Regions from separate parts of the Geodermatophilus sp. SYSU D01180 genome, predicted to be linked through region 3. Evidence: riboswitches for the same ligand, from Rfam matches in the RefSeq annotation. Region 3 holds a riboswitch; each other region holds the start of a gene.
The links. Region 3 has a riboswitch for cyclic di-AMP ahead of ACI8AA_RS05010 (transglycosylase family protein). Riboswitches for the same ligand answer to the same signal wherever they lie in the genome.

Region 1 (4,200 bases), on a different contig from region 3:
ACCCGGCGGGTCGAGCCGAACCCGGACACGTAGGCGTTGAGCGACGTCGTCCGCCGGGACGCGTCGGCGACCAGGACGTCCTCGACCGGGGAGCCGCTCTCCTCGGCCAGCCGCAGCAGGTCGGTGCGCAGCTCGCCGGCCGGCAGCGGCGTGAAGCTGTTGAACGCCGGCTCGATGACCACCGGGTAGAGGAAGGAGCCGGCGACGACCAGCGCGGCCGCGCCGCCGGCCGCCCAGGCCCACCACGTGCGGGGCGCGCGGCGGGCCAGCGCGACGAGCACGAGCAGGCCGAGGGCGGTGAGCCCGGCGTCGATGGCCGTGGAGACCGCGACGTCGCGCAGCCACAGGGGCCAGGAGCGCGTGGACAGCCCGTAGCGGTGCCGCACCACCTCGCCGTAGGCGGAGATCGGCAGCGTCACCAGCCGGCCGACGACGACCAGCGCGACCGCGCCCAGCAGCACGGTGAGCGGCCAGCGGCGGCCGCCCGCCCGGCCGACCGCGGTGACCAGCCGGCTGCCCAGGCGGGTGAGGCCGAGCAGCGCCGAGACCGCGAGCCCGAGCACCAGGTTGGTCAGCGACGCGGGCCGGATGTCGGCGGCGAGGGCCTCGGCGCGGCGGACGACCTCGGCGGGCAGCCCGGCGTCGTCGGTGACCGGGGACGCGCCGCCGGGCGGGGTGGGCAGCAGCGTCCAGGGCGTGCGGAGCGCGATGACGACGACGAGCGCCGCGCCGAGCACGAGCGCGACCAGCAGCGCGGCCCGGCGGGAGCCGGTGCGGTCGGGCCGGGTGGCCGCGGGGCCGGGGCGGGTGCTCGTCCCGCCCGCCCTGCTCACCCGGCCGATCCTAGGCGCGCGCCGGCGCCGCACCGGGGTCTCCCTCCACGGACGCCGAGGGCCGGCGACCCGGACGGGTCACCGGCCCCGGCGACGTGATGGAACGGCCTCCCTGCAGGGTCCCGCCGCGAGCTCGCGAGCGGTGGGGGGCAGGGAGGTCCTTCCTCAGGCGATGCGGCGCATCGCGGTGATGCCGCCCATCGAGTCGACCGACACGACCTTCACCGGCTGCCCCGACGTGGAGGCGTGCACCATCTGGCCGTTGCCGATGTACATCGAGACGTGGCTGACCGGGCTGTAGTAGAAGATCAGGTCGCCCGGCTGCAGGTCCGCGCGCGAGACGGCGGTGCCCATGCGCGACTGCATGCTGCTGGAGTGCGGGAGGCTGATCCCGGCCGCCGCGTAGGCGTACTGGGTCAGGCCCGAGCAGTCGAAGGCGTTCGGCCCGCCGGCGCCCCACACGTAGGGGTCGCCCACCTGGGCCAGCGCCGTCTGCACCGCGGTCTGCGCGGCACCGCTGCCGCCGACCGCCGACGGCGCCGGGGCCGGTGCGGGGGCCGCGGCCTGCGTGCCCGCGGCGGCGGGCGCGCCCTCGCCGCCCGGCTCGCCGCCGGTGTCCTCGTCGGCCTGCGCGCCGGCGGCCAGGCCGGCCTCCTGCGCGGCGAGCGCCGCCTGCCGCTGCGCCTCGGTGAGCGCGGCGAACTGCGCCTGGTAGTCGGCGATGTCGTCCTGGAGCTGCGCCTCCTGGGCGCTCAGGTCGTCGAGGGTGCGCTGCGCCTCGGCCTCGGCGGCCTCGGCGTCGGCCTGCGCCTGCCGGGCGGCGGCGGCCGCCTCGTTGACCCGGTCGAGGACCGAGGTGGTGTGGTCGGCGATCTGGCCGAGGGTGGCCAGCGACGCGACGAAGTCCTCGGCGGAGTCGCTGGTCATCAGCAGGTCGAGCCCGGCGAAGCCGTCGCCGTTGCCGGCGGTGTAGGCGCTGCGGGCCACCTGGCGGATCTGGCCGTCGAGCTCCTGCAGCTGGCCCTGCGCCTCGGCGGCGGCCCGGTCGGCCTCGTCGGCGGCGGCCCGCTGCTGGGCGAGGACCTCGCGGGCCTCGTTGACCTGCTCGGTGACGACCTCGAGCCGGTGACCGGCCTCGGCGGCGAGCTGGGCGGCCTGCTCCGGGGTGCCGGCCCGCTCGGGGTCGGCGGCCGCGGTGCCGGACAGCAGGGTGAGGGTCAGCGCGGCGGTGGTGCCGACGAGGGTGACCCGGCCGAGGTGGCGGGCCCGCGACGGGCGGTGCGGACCGGCGGTGCGGGTGGCCGATGTGGACTTCTCGCGTGCATGCCCCAGGGCGGGGCGGGGGGTCGCCACGGGCGGCGGCTCTCCGTTTCTTCCTCAGCAACCGCCTACCGAGTTAGCTGACGGGTTCGGGCTGGGAAGACGTGCCCTATCTCCGCGCCCCGGTCGGGACCGGCGCGCACGAGAACTCACCCCAGTGCTGCGGTGGGTCCCCGGCTCACCTCGCGCACCTCCGGGGAGGGCGTCCGGTGACTCGGCGGTGTCGGCCGAGGTCACCCTGCGTCGGGTGACGACCACCCGGCCGGACGGCGCCACAGTACGGACGTGATGCAGTTGTGACAAACGGGGGGTGCGTGGACTGTGAGAACACACACGGTCAGCAGCCGCGCCACTCCGGTACGTACCCGTTTCGGGTGGCCCCTCGCCGGTCAGCCCGTGCGCCGGCGCCCGTCACGCGAGGGCCGGTGCCGCAGCGGCGGCACCAGGCCGCCCTCGGCCAGCGCCCGCACGGCCCGCCGCTCGACGTCGTCGAGCTCCACGACGACGCCCGGGCGCGGCAGGGCGCCGTCGGCCGTCCGGGCCGCCGGGACCGGGGGCACCGGCAGCAGCACGGGCCCGGTGTCCCGCTCCGCGGGCGGGGCGCCCAGCAGGGCGGTGACGACGCAGTCGGCGCAGCCGGCGCCGCGCGCGGTGCACGAGTCGCAGTCGATGAGCATGGCCGTGTCCCTCCGTGCCCCGGCCGCGCCGCCCGGTGCCGGGCCGCGGTCGGGACGGGTCTCCCTGTCGGTTGGCCGGCACGCTAGGGACGGCCACCGACAGTCCCGGCTCAGCTGCCCGCGTACTCCCAGTGCCAGGGCTCCTCGCGGCCGTTGCCCGGGTCGGCCCAGGTCGGGTGCAGCCACCCGAACCGGCCGGCGTTGGCGACCATCCACGCGTACTGCGGCGTGCCGAAGCCGTCGATGCCGCCGCACAGGTCGACCGCCAGCCCCCAGCCGTGGTTGCTGGTGCCCGGGACCGCGGCCAGCGCCGGCTTCTCCCCGTACAGGCGGACCTGGCCGGCGTAGGTGCGGTAGGAGTCGGTGATGCACATCGGCCGCCCGAACACCGACGCGTAGGCCGCGCTCATCGCCCGCCAGGCCGCCGCGGCGTCGCAGCGCAGCGAGTGGCCGCCCACCCCGATCGGGCACAGCGCGCTCGGCGGGATGAGGCCGTTGGGGTAGCCGCCCCAGGCGCGGGCGCCGTCGAAGCTCGGGGGGTAGACGGTGTTGCCGCACTCGACCCGCAGGGCGCCGCCGGCCGGGCCGGGGGCGGGCACCTCCGGCCGCGGGCCGAGGCTCGGCCGCCCGACGTGGACCACCTGGTCGGCGGGCAGCCGGCGGACGACGACGGCGCCGGCCCGCGCGTCGGCGGCGAGCATGGTCTGCGCGTCCAGCGCGATCCCCACGTGCCCCAGCCCCGACTCGGGGGTGCCGAGGAAGACCAGGTCGCCGGGCAGGACGTCGGCCAGGTCGACGGGCGTGGTGACCGCGAACAGGCCGGCCTGGTCGCCGGGCAGGTCGATGCCGGCGCCGCGGTAGACGGCGGAGACCAGCGAGCCGCAGTCCCAGGAGTCCGGGCCGGCCGTCCCCGGCGCGTACGGCCGGCCGAGGGCGTCCATGGCCGCGGTGACCGCGGCCAGCGTCTCCGCCGGCAGCACGAGCAGCGACACCGGCTGGCGGGGCAGCTGCGCGGCGCCGCGCTGGGCGCCACCGGCGGCTGCGCCGACCGGGGTGAGCCCTGCGGGCAGGCCCCGCACGGGGTCGAGCAGCTCGGCCGCCGGCGGCGCGGCCACCCCGGCATCGCGCAGCTGGCCGAGGTAGGCCCGCCAGTTGGCCGCCGTCTGGGTGTCGACGTCGACCTGCTGGCGCTGCAGGTCCGACAGCTGCCGGTCGACGTCGCCGAGCGCGACGTCGAGCTCCGCGGTCACCGCGTCGGCGGCGGCCTCGAGGTCGGCCACCTCCGCGGCCAGCCGGTCGGCCCGCTGCCGCGCCTCGGCGAGGACGGCGTCGGCGGAGGTCTGCCGGTCGACCGCGGCCCGCCGCTGCTG
Region 2 (4,200 bases), on a different contig from region 3:
CCCTCGAGCCGCCCGGCGTCGCGGTCGAGCAGCACGAGGTCCGTGCCGCGGGCGGCCAGCCGCGGGGCGAGCGCGGCGCCGATGCCGCTGGCCGCCCCGGTGACGACGGCGGTACCGGTGAAGGCGTAGGGGCGCACGCGGCGACCGTATCCGGCGCCCCTCAGGGCAGCCGCCACACCGTCGTCCGGCGCAGCCCGGGCCCCTCGGTCTCGGGGACCTCGTACACGGCGGCGGGCTCCAGCCGCTCGTGCGGCAGGTAGGGGCGGCCGGGGTCGCCGACCAGCACCTCGCAGCCGCGCGCCCGCGCCCGGTCGAGGAAGGGCAGCACCCGCTCGGTCATCGCCCGGTCGTAGCAGACGTCCCCGGCGACGACGACGTCGACGGCCGGCGGCTCGCGGTCCAGGACGTCGCCGGTGACGCCGATCCCCGCGACGCCGTTGAGGCCGGCGTTGACGCCGACCGCCGTCCGGGAGAACGGGTCGACGTCGCTGGCCAGCACCCACCGGGCGCCGGCGAGGACGGCGGCGACGGCCACCAGGCCGCTGCCCGACCCGAGGTCGAGCACCGTGCGGCCGGCGACGGTGGCGGGCGCGTCGAGCAGGTGGCGGGCCAGTGCCTGCCCGCCGGGCCATGCGGCCGCCCAGAACGGCGGCTCCTCCCCCGCCCCGCCGGCCGCGGTCTCCATCGCCTCCCACAGGGCGACGACGTCGTCGGCGACGTGCAACCGCACCTCGGGGACGAGCGAGGGCCGGCGCACCTGGGTGTGCGCGCGGACGAAGCCCGCGGGCACCACCCGGGTGGCCGGCCCTCGCTGGTTCACCTGGGGATCAGTACCAGCCGGTCGCCTGCGAGTGCGCCCAGGCGTCGCACGGCGTGCCGTAGCGCTGCTCGATGTAGATCAGGCCGGCGTCGATCTGGCGGTAGCCGTCGGAGGTCTTGGCGATCCCGGTGCTGGCCCAGGTGGAGTCCAGGAACTGCGGGATGCCGTAGGCGGTGCTGGTGGGGTTCTGGGCGTTGGGGTTCCAGCCGCTCTCCTTGCCCCACAGCTTCTCCAGGCAGGAGAACTGCTCGCCGCTGCCGACCTTGCTCATCGCGTAGTCCTTGAAGGAACCGGACGGCGCGGCCGGCGCGGCCTCCTCGGCGGCCTGCTCCTCGGCGGCCTGCTGCGCGGCGGCGGCCTCGGCGGCGGCCTGCGCCTCGGCGGCCTGGCGGGCGGCCTCCTGCTCGGCGGCGACGCGGGCGGCCTCCTGCTCGGCGGCGACGCGGGCGGCCTCGGCCTCGGCGGCCAGGCGGTCACGCTCGGCCTGCTCGGCGGCGAGCTGCGCGTGGGCGGCGCCGGCCTCCTGCGCGCTGCGCTCGGCGCGCGAGGCGGCGACGTCGGCCAGCGACGTCAGGTCGGGGGTGGCCGGGGCCTGCTCGGCGGCCTGCTGCTGCGGGATGCCGAGCTCGTCGGCGACGCTGACCGCGGGGCCGGCGGTGCCGGCGGTGTCGGTGCCGGCGGAGGCGGCCGGGCCGCTGGTGGAGACGACGCCCACGATCAGCGCGCCGGCGGCCGCGGCGCCGAGCAGGAGGGCCGGGCGGCGCGGGCCCAGCGGCGGGCTGCCGCGGCGGAACAGGCGCCGGCGGGCGGGGGCCTCGGCGGCCGGCTCGGCGGCGTCCGCGAGCGCGGGCAGCTCGCGGGTGGCGGTGTCGGGAGTGGCGAGCTCGACGGTCACGGGGGCGTCGGCAGGCGTGTTCGGGACGTGGCGGGACATGAGGGGGTGAGGGCTCCGAGGGAGAGTGCGCGCGGCAGCGGCCCGGAGGCGGACTCCGGGCATGCGGGTGCGGCGCGGGTCTACGGGTGTCGCGGACTACGGGGTCCCCGGCGACGTCGTCGCAGGGAGCGGCAGGGCAGGGGCAGCAGGCGTCAGGCGGACGCGGGAGCGCGGTGTGCGCGCGGGCAGCTGCACCTGCGGGCCGCTTCGGCCCGGAGGCGGGGCATGCGGGGACTCTCCGTTTCTTCCGTGAGCCGCCTACCGAGTTAGCTGACGGGTTCGGGCGGGAAGGAGCCCTACGCGCGCCGGGCCGGAGCTCGGCGGGCGCGATTCACCCCAGTACTGCGGTGGGTCCCCGGCTCGCGTCCACGGGTGCGGACACGACTCGGCGGCGTCCGGCCGGGCTCCCCGGGACGGGGACCTGACGACCTGCCGGACGCGAGCCACCGTACGGTCGTTATCGGTTCGTGACAACCGCCGTGGCCGGTGGTGCGGCCGTGACGCGTGGGGCGGACCCCGCCGTACCGGATCCCGCTCCCGCGTCGCCGCTGGTCAGGAGGCCGCCGCGACCTCGGCCCGGCCGGGCCCGTGCAGCGGTGTCACGTCGGACACGTCCGTCCCGGACGGCGCCGGACGCGACCCCGCGCGGGGGTCACCGGCGGGCTCCCCGAGGCGGGCCAGCCCCCGCTTGTCGCCGAGGGCGGGGACGTCGTCGGGCACGACCCCGGCGACGACGGCGAGCGCCTCGTCTAGCTGCCCGGTCAGCAGGCGCAGCCAGTCGCGCGCCCGGTCGCGCTCGTCGCGCAGGGGCCCGAGCTCCGCCTCGACGGCGGACCGGCGCGCGAGCGCCTCGGCGTCGGCCCGCGCCCGCGCCTCGGCCGCCTCGCGGTCCCGCCGCGCGCGCTCGGCGGCGGCCCCCTCCTCCAGCCGGGCCGCCTCGCGGCGCGCGGCCTCCAGGATCGCGGCGGCCTCGCTGCGGGTCTGCTCGCGGGCGGCGAGGACCGCCTCGCGCATCTCGGCCACCCCGGACAGCCGGGCCTGCGCCTCGGTGGCCGCCTCGGCGCGGATGCGCTGCGCCTCCTCCTCGGCGGCGGCGGTCAGCGCGGCGGCCGCCTCCTCGGCCCGGCGCATCATCGCCGCGGCGTCCTCGGGGCCGGGCAGGCTCTGCCGCTCGCGGACCAGCTGCGCGAGCCGGCGGCGGGCGTTCTGCAGCTCGGCCGAGGCGGCGGCGTAGCGGCTGAGCAGGTGCTCGTTCTCCCGGCGCAGGACCAGGAGCTCGGTCTCCGCCCAGGCGACGTAGTCGTCGACCTGCAGGCGGTCGTAGCCGCGCACCGCCCCGGTGAACACCGGCCCGGTGCCCAGCAGGCCGTCGAGCCCGCGTCCCGGGGGCGGTTCCGCGGTGCCGTCCGCGGCCCCGTCCGGAGCAGCTCCCTGTCCCCGCAGCGACATCCCGGTTCCCCCTCGGTGCGCCGTCCGATCCGGTCCCCCGCCGGCGCGCCGGTGGGGGTGATCACAGACTCGCACCCGCCGGGTGCGGCCGAGCGGGCCGACACGGACCCGCGGAAGGCCTCCGGACCGGTCGCGCCCGGACGTGCCGGGCCGGTCACCGTGTGCGGTCGATTGGTCTCAGTACGGTCACGGGCCGGGCGGGAATGTCCGGCGGGGACCGGTCGTTGGGCCCGGTACAGTAGTTGCACTCTCAACCACTTGGAGCGCGAGATGCAGTTCGGGGTCTTCACGGTCAGCGACGTCACGACCGACCCGACGACGGGGCGGACGCCGAGCGAGGCGGAGCGGATCAAGGCCGTCGTCACCATCGCGAAGAAGGCCGAGGAGGTGGGCCTCGACGTGTTCGCGCTCGGCGAGCACCACAACCCTCCGTTCTTCTCGTCCTCCCCCACGACCACGCTGGCCTACGTCGCGGCGCAGACCTCCCGGCTGCAGCTGTCGACGTCGACCACGCTGATCACCACCAACGACCCGGTGAAGATCGCCGAGGACTACGCGATGCTGCAGCACCTGGCCGACGGCCGCGTCGACCTGATGATGGGCCGCGGCAACACCGGCCCGGTCTACCCGTGGTTCGGCCAGGACATCCGCAACGGCATCCCGCTGGCGGTGGAGAACTACGCGCTGCTGCGCCGGCTGTGGGACGAGGAGGTCGTGGACTGGCAGGGCCGGTTCCGCACCCCGCTGCAGGGCTTCACCTCCACCCCGCGGCCGCTGGACGGCGTCCCGCCGTTCGTGTGGCACGGCTCGATCCGCTCCCCGCAGATCGCCGAGCAGGCCGCCTACTACGGCGACGGCTTCTTCCACAACCACATCTTCTGGCCGAAGGAGCACACCCAGCGGATGGTGGCGTTCTACCGGTCCCGGTTCGAGCACCACGGCCACGGTGCCGCCGACCAGGCGATCGTCGGCCTCGGCGGGCAGGTGTTCATGCGCC
Region 3 (4,200 bases):
GGTACTACGACAACCGCTTCCCGATCGCCCCCGGCACCGGCGAGGGCACCCCGCAGGAGGTGCACGACCGGCAGCACTACGAGCTGGTCGACTGGCGGCGCGCGGACGCCGACCTCAACTACCGGCGGTTCTTCGCCATCAACACCCTCGCCGGGCTGAGGGTGGAGGACCCGGAGGTCTTCCGCGCCACCCACGAGCTGGTGCTGCGGCTGGTCGAGCAGGGCGCCGTCGACGGGCTGCGGATCGACCACCCCGACGGCCTGGCCGACCCCAAGGGCTACCTGGACCGGCTGGCCGAGGCGTCGGGCGGCCGGTGGACGGTGGTCGAGAAGATCCTCGAGCCCGGCGAGGACCTGCCGGAGAGCTGGCGGGCGGCCGGCACCACCGGCTACGACGCGCTGGCCGAGGTCGACGACGTCCTGGTCGACCCGGCCGGCGAGGCGGCGCTGACCGCGCTGGACACCGAGCTGTCCGGCCGGGCGGTCGACTACGGGCAGCTGGTGCACGACTGCAAGCGCGAGGTCACCGACGGGATCCTCGGCTCCGAGGTCGCCCGGCTGGTGCGGGTGATCGGCGAGCTGCCGGGCGTCGACGTCGAGACGGAGGAGGAGGCGCTGGCCGAGCTGCTGGCCAGCTTCTCGGTCTACCGCACCTACCTGCCCGACGGCCGCGAGCACCTCGACGCCGCCGTGGGCGACGTCCGCGACCGCCGTCCCGACCTGGTCGCCGCGGTGGACGCGCTGCACCCGGTGCTGGCGCAGGCCGGCACCGAGGCGGCCACCCGGTTCGAGCAGACCAGCGGCCCGGTGATGGCCAAGGGCGTCGAGGACAGCGCGTACTACCGGTGGGCCCGGTTCGTGGTGCTCAACGAGGTGGGCGGCGACCCGGCGCGCTTCGGCAGCACCCCGGGGGAGTTCCACGAGGCGCAGGCGCGGCGGCTGGAGCGCAAGCCCGAGTCGATGACGACGCTGACCACGCACGACACCAAGCGCAGCGAGGACACCCGGGCCCGCCTGGCCGTCCTCGCCGAGGTGCCGACCGAGTGGGCGGACCTGGTCCGCGGCTGGCTGTCCCGCCACCCGCTGCCCGACCGGCCGCTGGCGCACCTGGTGTGGCAGAACCTGGTCGGCGCCTGGCCGCTGTCCCGCGAGCGGGCGCACGCCTACGCCGAGAAGGCCGCCCGCGAGGCCGGGCAGTCGACGACGTGGACCGACGTCGACGAGGCGTTCGAGGCGCAGCTGCACGCGATGGTCGACGCCGCCTTCGACGACGAGGCCACGAACCGCGAGGTCGAGGCGTTCGTCGCGCGGATCACCCCGGCCGGCCGGTCCAACGGGCTGGCGCAGAAACTGCTGCAGCTGACGATGCCCGGCGTCCCGGACGTCTACCAGGGCACCGAGCTGTGGGACCACTCCCTGGTCGACCCCGACAACCGCCGCCCGGTCGACTACGACGAGCGGCGCGCGCTGCTGGCCCGGCTCGACGGCGGGGAGGTGCCCGACGTCGACGAGACCGGCGCGGCCAAGCTGCTCGTCGTCTCGCGGGCGCTGCGGCTGCGGCGGGACGACCCCGGGCTGTTCACCGGCTACACCCCGGTGGCGGCCACCGGGTCCGCCGCGCAGCACGTCGTCGCCTTCGACCGTGGGTCCGGAGAGCGGGACGGCGCGGTGACGGTGGCGACACGGCTGCCGGTCGCGCTGGCCACCACCGGCTGGGGCGACACCGCGCTGGCGCTCCCGACCGGCGGGTGGCGCGACGTGCTCACCGGCACGCGGGTCGTCTCCCACGCCGGCGGCGCGCCCGTGGGGGAACTGCTCGCCCGGCTGCCGGTGGCCCTGCTCGTCCGGGAGTGAGACGGAGGTCACGGCGGCGCCGGCCGGCGCCGCCGTGACCTGCGACTCCCCCCGGCCGCCGGGCGCGGGCCGCCGCGGGGACGCCGGGCGACACGCCGTGACGGGTGGGGCGGGTGTGCCGTCTCGTGATGCGGCCGTTACCTTTGCCCCGCACGCGGGTCCATGACAGCCGCGTGCCGGAGCCGGTCCGCCGAACCCCGTCCGCCGGGCTCCGTTCCTCCTGCACAGCCAGGACGGGGGTGGGGGACCCACTTCGGCGCCTGCACCGCGGTCACGGGGGGACCGGACGCAGCGCCTCGGGGTGAAGCCGCACGTCGTGCGGCCGGGGCACCGATCGCTCCGAACCCGACAGCTCACCTCGCAGGCGGCGGATCGGAGATCCCCCATGCGCACGTCCACGTCCCTGCTCCGCCGTGCCCTCGTGACGACCGGCGTGGCCGCGGCCGCGATCGGCGTCGCCGCCGGCCCGGCCTCGGCCGCCGCCCCCAACGACTGGGACGCCGTCGCCCAGTGCGAGTCCAGCGGCAACTGGAGCATCAACACCGGCAACGGCTACTACGGCGGCCTGCAGTTCAGCCAGTCCACCTGGGCGGCCTTCGGCGGCACCGAGTACGCCGCGCGCGCCGACCTGGCCACCAAGGCGCAGCAGATCGCCGTCGCCGAGCGCACGCTCGACGTCCAGGGCCCGGGTGCCTGGCCCACCTGCGGCAAGGGCCTGAACCCGGACGCCCCGGAGGCCGGCTCGCCGGCCGCCGAGCCCGCCGCCGCTCCCGCCGCGGCCGAGCCCGCCCCGGCCGCCCGGGCCGGGGAGTCCGCCGCCGGGGCCTCCGGCGGCTCGTACACCGTCCGGTCCGGCGACACGCTGGGCAAGATCGCCCGAGCCCAGGGCGTCGAGGGCGGCTGGAAGGCCCTCTGGTCGGCCAACAGCGGCACGGTCAGCAACCCGGACGAGATCTACGTCGGGCAGCTGCTGCAGCTGCCGTGACCCGGGGCGGCGGCCGGGGGACCCGCTCCCCCGGCCGCCGCTCGCGGTTGACCCGGCCCGCAGCGGGCAAGAGGGACCGGTCAGCCGCACTACCGCTGGGAGGCCCCCGCATGTCCGCACCCGTCGAGTTCGCCGTCTGGGCGCCCGTGCCCGAGCGCGTGCGCCTGCAGGTCGACGGCACGGTGCACGACATGCGCCGCGACGACGCCGGCTGGTGGCGGGCCGAGGCCGAGGCCGGCCCGGAGTCCGACTACGGCTACCTGCTCGGCGACGACGACACCCCCCGCCCCGACCCGCGCTCGCGCCGGCAGCCCGACGGCGTGCACGGGCTGTCCCGCCGGTTCGACCCGTCGGCCTACACGTGGGGCGACACCGCCTGGACCGGGCGCCCGCTGGCCGGCGGCGTCGTCTACGAGCTGCACGTCGGCACGTTCACGCCCGAGGGCACCCTCGACTCGGCCATCGACCGGCTCGGGCACCTCGCCGACCTCGGCGTCGACTTCGTCGAGCTGCTGCCGGTCAACGGCTTCGACGGCACGCACAACTGGGGCTACGACGGCGTGCTCTGGTACACGGTGCAGGAGAGCTACGGCGGCCCCGCGGCCTACCAGCGGTTCGTCGACGCCTGCCACCAGCGCGGGATCGGCGTCATCCAGGACGTCGTCTACAACCACCTCGGCCCGTCGGGCAACTACCTGCCGCTGTTCATGCCGGTCTTCTCGGAGGGCGGCGCGAACACCTGGGGCGAGTCGGTCAACCTGTCCGGGCCGGACTCCGACGAGGTCCGCCGCTACGTCCTGGACAACGCCCTGATGTGGCTGCGCGACATGCACGTCGACGGGCTGCGGCTCGACGCCGTCCACGCCCTGGTCGACGAGCGCGCCACCCACGTGCTCGAGGAGATGGCGCAGGAGGTCGACCGGCTCTCGGTCGCCGTCGGCCGGCCGCTCACGCTGATCGCCGAGAGCGACCTCAACGACCCCCGGATGGTCACCCCGCGGGTGGCCGGCGGCACCGGCATCCACGCGCAGTGGAGCGACGACTTCCACCACGCGCTGCACGCGACGCTCACCGGCGAGGGCCAGGGCTACTACGGCGACTTCGCCGAGGCCGGTCTCGCCGGGCTGGCCAAGACCCTCACCGGCGCCTTCTTCCACGACGGCACGTGGTCGAGTTTCCGCCGCCGCTCGCACGGCCGGCCGGTGGACACCGCGCGGCTGCCGGGGTGGAAGTTCCTCGGCTACCTGCAGGACCACGACCAGGTCGGCAACCGCGCCATCGGGGACCGCGTCTCGGCGACGCTGTCCCCCGGCCTGCTCGCCGTCGGCGCGACCCTGGTGCTCACCAGCCCCTTCACCCCGA
Region 4 (4,200 bases), on a different contig from region 3:
CGGGGCTGGCGCAGCAGATCATCGACGAGAACCGCGGGTCGTTCACCTTCGGCGCCGAGGCGACCAGCCCGCTGGCGCTGGCCAGCGCCTACTCGACGTTCGCCGCCGGCGGCACGCAGTGCGACGTGGTCCCGGTGACCGCCGTCCTCGACCAGAACGGGGAGCCGGCGGTGGACGCCGACGGCGAGCCGCTGGCGGTCGGCGACCGGTGCACGCCCGAGGCCGTCCCGCCGGGCGTGGCGAACACGATGAACCAGATGCTGCGCAGGGACGTCGAGCCGGGGAACCCGGGCCAGACCGGGTCGCGCGCCTACGTCCGCGGCCACCAGATCGCCGGCAAGACCGGCACCTCGCAGGACAACTACTCGGTGGCGTTCGTGGGCTACACGCCCGAGATCACCGCGAGCGTCATGGTCCTCAACCCCAAGCGGAACGAGGACGTCGGCGGCTTCGGCGGCGGCAAGGGCGCCACCATCTGGCACGACGCGATGGAGCCGATCCTGACCGCGCGCGGGAGCGGCGAGTTCCCGCCGGCCGACCAGACCGTGCAGAACGGCAACACCCGCCCGGTGCCCGGCTGCTCCACCGTCCGGGGCTGCGAGCGGACCCTCGCCGACGCCGGGTTCACCCCGCGGACGGTGCGCGTCGACAGCGACGAGCAGGCCGGCGCCCTCCTGGGCACCAGCCCGCCGCGCGGCGGCCGGGCCGTGGCCGGCCAGGTGGTGTCGATCCTGGTGAGCAACGGCAGCGACTACGTGGAGCCGGCGCCCGAGCCCGCGCCCCCGGCCGACCCGGCACCCCAGCCGGCGCCCGCGCCCGGGACGACGCCGCCCGGCACGCCCCCGCCGTCGTCGCCTCCGCCTCCGCCCCCGCCGTCCCCGGAGCCGCCGCCACCGGCCACCCCGGCACCCGAGCCGCCGGCCGCGCCGGCCACGCCCCCGCCCGCGCCGGCCACGCCGCCGCCCGCGCCCGCTGCCCCCGCCCCGGAGACCCCGCCCGGCTCCCCCTGGCGGCCGGACGCCTGACGCCGGCCCAGCCGCTCGTCGAGGGACTGGGTGAGCAGCCACCCGGCCAGCAGGACCAGGTGCAGCAGGAACAGCCACAGGCCGATGGCGACCACCGCGCCGACGACGACCAGGCCGCCGAAGGGCGCGCCCAGGTCCAGCGGCAGGGACAGGAACAGCACGAACCCCTGCAGGAAGCCGGACAGGCAGGCGGCGGTGAACAGCGCGCCGCTGACCAGCGCGCCCCACCGGTGCCGGCCGCCGGCCACCACGCCGTAGCCCCACAGGATGGGCACGGTGAGCACGAACAGCACCGAGTAGTAGCCGACGGCGAACCGCCCGACCGCGGGCCCCGCGCCGTCCTCGCGGGCCAGGTCGGCCATGACCGTGGCGGCCAGCAGCAGCGGGTACAGCAGCAGGGGCGTCGCCACGACCAGGGGCAGCGTGAGCAGTCGGCCGCGCCAGCCGGTGAGGTTCTCCCGCCGCCGGCTGAACCGCATCAGCGCCCGCCGCAGCCCCTCGCCGTACAGCGACAGGGGCAGCAACGCCAGCGCGAAGCCCAGCAGGTCCAGCCGGACGCCGGCGTCGACCAGCCGGGCCACCGCGTCCGGCGCGCCCAGCGACTCCGGCAGCAGCTCGGTCAGCCGCCCGCTGCGCGCGCGGACCTCCTCGGCCGAGGTGGCCAGCGCGGTCAGCCGGACGGAGACCAGGACCAGCGGCACCACCGCGATGCCGGCGTAGAAGGTGAGGCCCGCGCCGATCAGCGCGAGGTCACGGCCCTGCAGCAGACGGCGGGCACCGGCCAGCAGCGTCCGCGTCTCGGCCCGCAACCGGGCCGCCGTCCACCTGCGTGCCGGGCTCACCCGACCATGCCACCAGTCCGGGCGGCCCGGCGCCCGCCGAGGACCGGGCGGCGCTCAGTCGTCGGTGCTGGCGTCGTCGGTGGTGGGGGCGTCGTTGCCGGGGTTCTGGCCGGTCTCCTGGCAGCTGGCGTCGTTCTCGTTGCTGGCGTTCTCGCCGGAGGAGTCGCAGTTGGTCGGACCGCGGGAGAAGTCGGTGTTGTCACCGCAGGCGACCAGGGAGCCGAACAGCGCGAGCACGACGAGCGGCCGGGCCAGGCGCATCCGCGTGGAAGAGGACATGCAGCAATCGGTACACGCCCCTGCGGCGGCGCAAACCGGCGGGGGTCGGGAACCTCCCGTACCCGTCCGCTCACCGTTTGTGACTGATGTAATTACACCGGGGTGATTGTCACACGCCGGTCACGGACCTTACGCTCAGTACGTCCAACGGGGCGCTCCGTCACCAGTCCGGGTGACACCCCGCGGACGCCGTCGAGCCGGTCCCCTCCCGCGGGGACCGGGCCGGGGACCCATCGCAGTCCTGGGGTGTAGCGCGTGCCCGCACGCGCCGGGCGACTCCACGCCCGAACCCGTCAGCTAACCCGGTAGGCGGCCTGGGAGAAGGAGAGACCGCCGCGTGGCGTCCCTGCGCACGTCCGTCCCCGGCATGCCCGCGACCGGCCGCGGCCGCCGCGCCGCCGTCGCCCTCGTCGGCGCCCTCGGCATCGGCCTCGGGCTGGGTGCCGTCCCGGCGCCGGCCGGGGCCGAGGAGCCGACGACGGCCGCCGATGCCGCGCAGCTGGTCGCCGCCCGGGGCCACGACCTCGAGGTCGTCACCGAGCAGTTCAACGAGGCCCGCGAGGCGCTCGCCGCCCAGCAGGCCGCCGCGGACGCCGCCGCCGCTCAGCTGGTCACCGCCCAGGCCGCCGTCGACACCGCCCGCCGGCAGGTGGTCGGGATCGCCCGGTCGGCCTACACCGGCGACAGCATGGGGTCGCTCCAGGCGCTCCTGACCAGCACGGACGCCGACGAGTTCGTCAACCGCGTCACCCTGCTGCAGGGCGTCGCCGGCTACCAGGGTGAGCTGCTCGGCCAGGCCGCGGCCGCCACCGAGACCGCCACCGCCGCGCAGGCCGCCGCCGCCGAGGCCGCCTCCGAGGCCCAGCGCCAGTACGACGCCGTCGCCTCCCAGCAGGCCGACCTCGAGGCGCAGATCGCCGCCTACCAGGCCGACTACGCCCGGCTCAGCGCCGAGGAGCGCCGCGCCGCCCTCGACGCCGCGGCCGCCGCGCACGCCGCCGAGGACTCCCGCGCCAGCCGCGACGAGGACCGCGAGGAGCCCACGACCTCCGCGGAGGAGCCCGCCGCGGCCCCGGCACCCGCCAGCGGCGTCGCCGGCACCGTGGTCTCCACCGCCATGGCCCAGCGCGGCGACCCCTACGTGTGGGCGGCCGCCGGCCCGGACGCCTTCGACTGCTCCGGCCTGACCCAGTACGCGTTCAAGGCCGCGGGGATCAGCCTCCCGCACTCGAGCAGGATGCAGTCGACGATGGGCACCGCGGTCTCCCGCGCGAACCTGCAGCCCGGTGACCTGGTCTTCTTCTACAGCCCGGTGAGCCACGTCGGCATCTACATCGGCAACGGCCAGATGGTGCACGCGCCGACGTCGGGCGACGTCGTCAAGGTCGCCAGCATCGACGCGATGGGCGGCTACGCCGGCGCCCGCCGCATCGGCTGAGGAAGGACCACCCTTCCCCCCACGCCTCGTGGAAGGACCTCGTCCTCCCCACCCTTCGCAGGCTCAGGGCGGGACCCGGGACGAGGCCGGCGGGCCCCTGGAGGTTGGCCGTTCCAGCGCGTCACCTACCGGGAGCCCCGGCACCCCTTCCTCGGGTGCCGGGGCTCCGTCACGTCCGGACCTGCTGCAGGAGGCCCCACGAAGGCGGCCGTCGCGCCGGAGGGCAGCCGCACACCTCCCAGCGGGTGACCACCCGCGGGTCCACCTCCTGCGCCCCGGGCAGGCCGCCCACGTCGGCCACCACGTGCTCCCAGACCCGCAGCCGCCCGTCGGCCGCCGGCGGGACCGGGGAGCCCGGGCCCCGCACCAGGTGCTCGTGCAGCACGCTGCCGCCGGGGGCGGAGAGCACCTCCCAGCGCAGGTGCGGCCACAGCGGCAGCGGCCAGCGCCGGACCTCCCGGTCCAGGTCGCCGAACCGGCGGTCCTCCACCTGCTCGGCCGGCCCGTGGCCCCGTCCGGAGGCTCGCGCCGAGCTCGCGAGGCGTGAGGGGGACGGGGTCCTCCCAGCAGCGGGTGTGCGCCGCGTGCGCCTCGGCGCGGGTCGCGCCCAGCCGGG

Region 1: it holds a riboswitch for cyclic di-AMP, as region 3 does, so the genes downstream of both, ACI8AA_RS17295 (NlpC/P60 family protein) here and ACI8AA_RS05010 (transglycosylase family protein) in region 3, are expected to answer to the same signal.
Region 2: it holds a riboswitch for cyclic di-AMP, as region 3 does, so the genes downstream of both, ACI8AA_RS13055 (aggregation-promoting factor C-terminal-like domain-containing protein) here and ACI8AA_RS05010 (transglycosylase family protein) in region 3, are expected to answer to the same signal.
Region 4: it holds a riboswitch for cyclic di-AMP, as region 3 does, so the genes downstream of both, ACI8AA_RS22945 (C40 family peptidase) here and ACI8AA_RS05010 (transglycosylase family protein) in region 3, are expected to answer to the same signal.

The regions. Positions count from the first base shown of each region.
Region 1 is NZ_JBJGZH010000020.1:25,341-29,540, reverse strand. It holds gene ACI8AA_RS17300 (M48 family metallopeptidase) at 1-833, opposite strand, end outside; gene ACI8AA_RS17295 (NlpC/P60 family protein) at 999-2,186, opposite strand; cyclic di-AMP (ydaO/yuaA leader) riboswitch at 2,203-2,383, opposite strand; gene ACI8AA_RS17290 (hypothetical protein) at 2,543-2,830, opposite strand; gene ACI8AA_RS17285 (NlpC/P60 family protein) at 2,941-4,200, opposite strand, start outside.
Region 2 is NZ_JBJGZH010000012.1:81,342-85,541, forward strand. It holds gene ACI8AA_RS13045 (SDR family NAD(P)-dependent oxidoreductase) at 1-137, opposite strand, end outside; gene ACI8AA_RS13050 (class I SAM-dependent methyltransferase) at 161-820, opposite strand; gene ACI8AA_RS13055 (aggregation-promoting factor C-terminal-like domain-containing protein) at 828-1,715, opposite strand; cyclic di-AMP (ydaO/yuaA leader) riboswitch at 1,995-2,155, opposite strand; gene ACI8AA_RS13060 (hypothetical protein) at 2,307-3,203, opposite strand; gene ACI8AA_RS13065 (LLM class flavin-dependent oxidoreductase) at 3,474-4,200, shown strand, end outside.
Region 3 is NZ_JBJGZH010000003.1:212,161-216,360, reverse strand. It holds gene treY (malto-oligosyltrehalose synthase) at 1-1,853, shown strand, start outside; cyclic di-AMP (ydaO/yuaA leader) riboswitch at 2,101-2,235, shown strand; gene ACI8AA_RS05010 (transglycosylase family protein) at 2,239-2,838, shown strand; gene treZ (malto-oligosyltrehalose trehalohydrolase) at 2,949-4,200, shown strand, end outside.
Region 4 is NZ_JBJGZH010000043.1:11,768-15,967, forward strand. It holds gene ACI8AA_RS22930 (transglycosylase domain-containing protein) at 1-1,025, shown strand, start outside; partial or broken gene ACI8AA_RS22935 (YhjD/YihY/BrkB family envelope integrity protein) at 1,049-1,867, opposite strand; gene ACI8AA_RS22940 (hypothetical protein) at 1,922-2,146, opposite strand; cyclic di-AMP (ydaO/yuaA leader) riboswitch at 2,368-2,453, shown strand; gene ACI8AA_RS22945 (C40 family peptidase) at 2,484-3,584, shown strand; gene ACI8AA_RS22950 (hypothetical protein) at 3,754-4,074, opposite strand.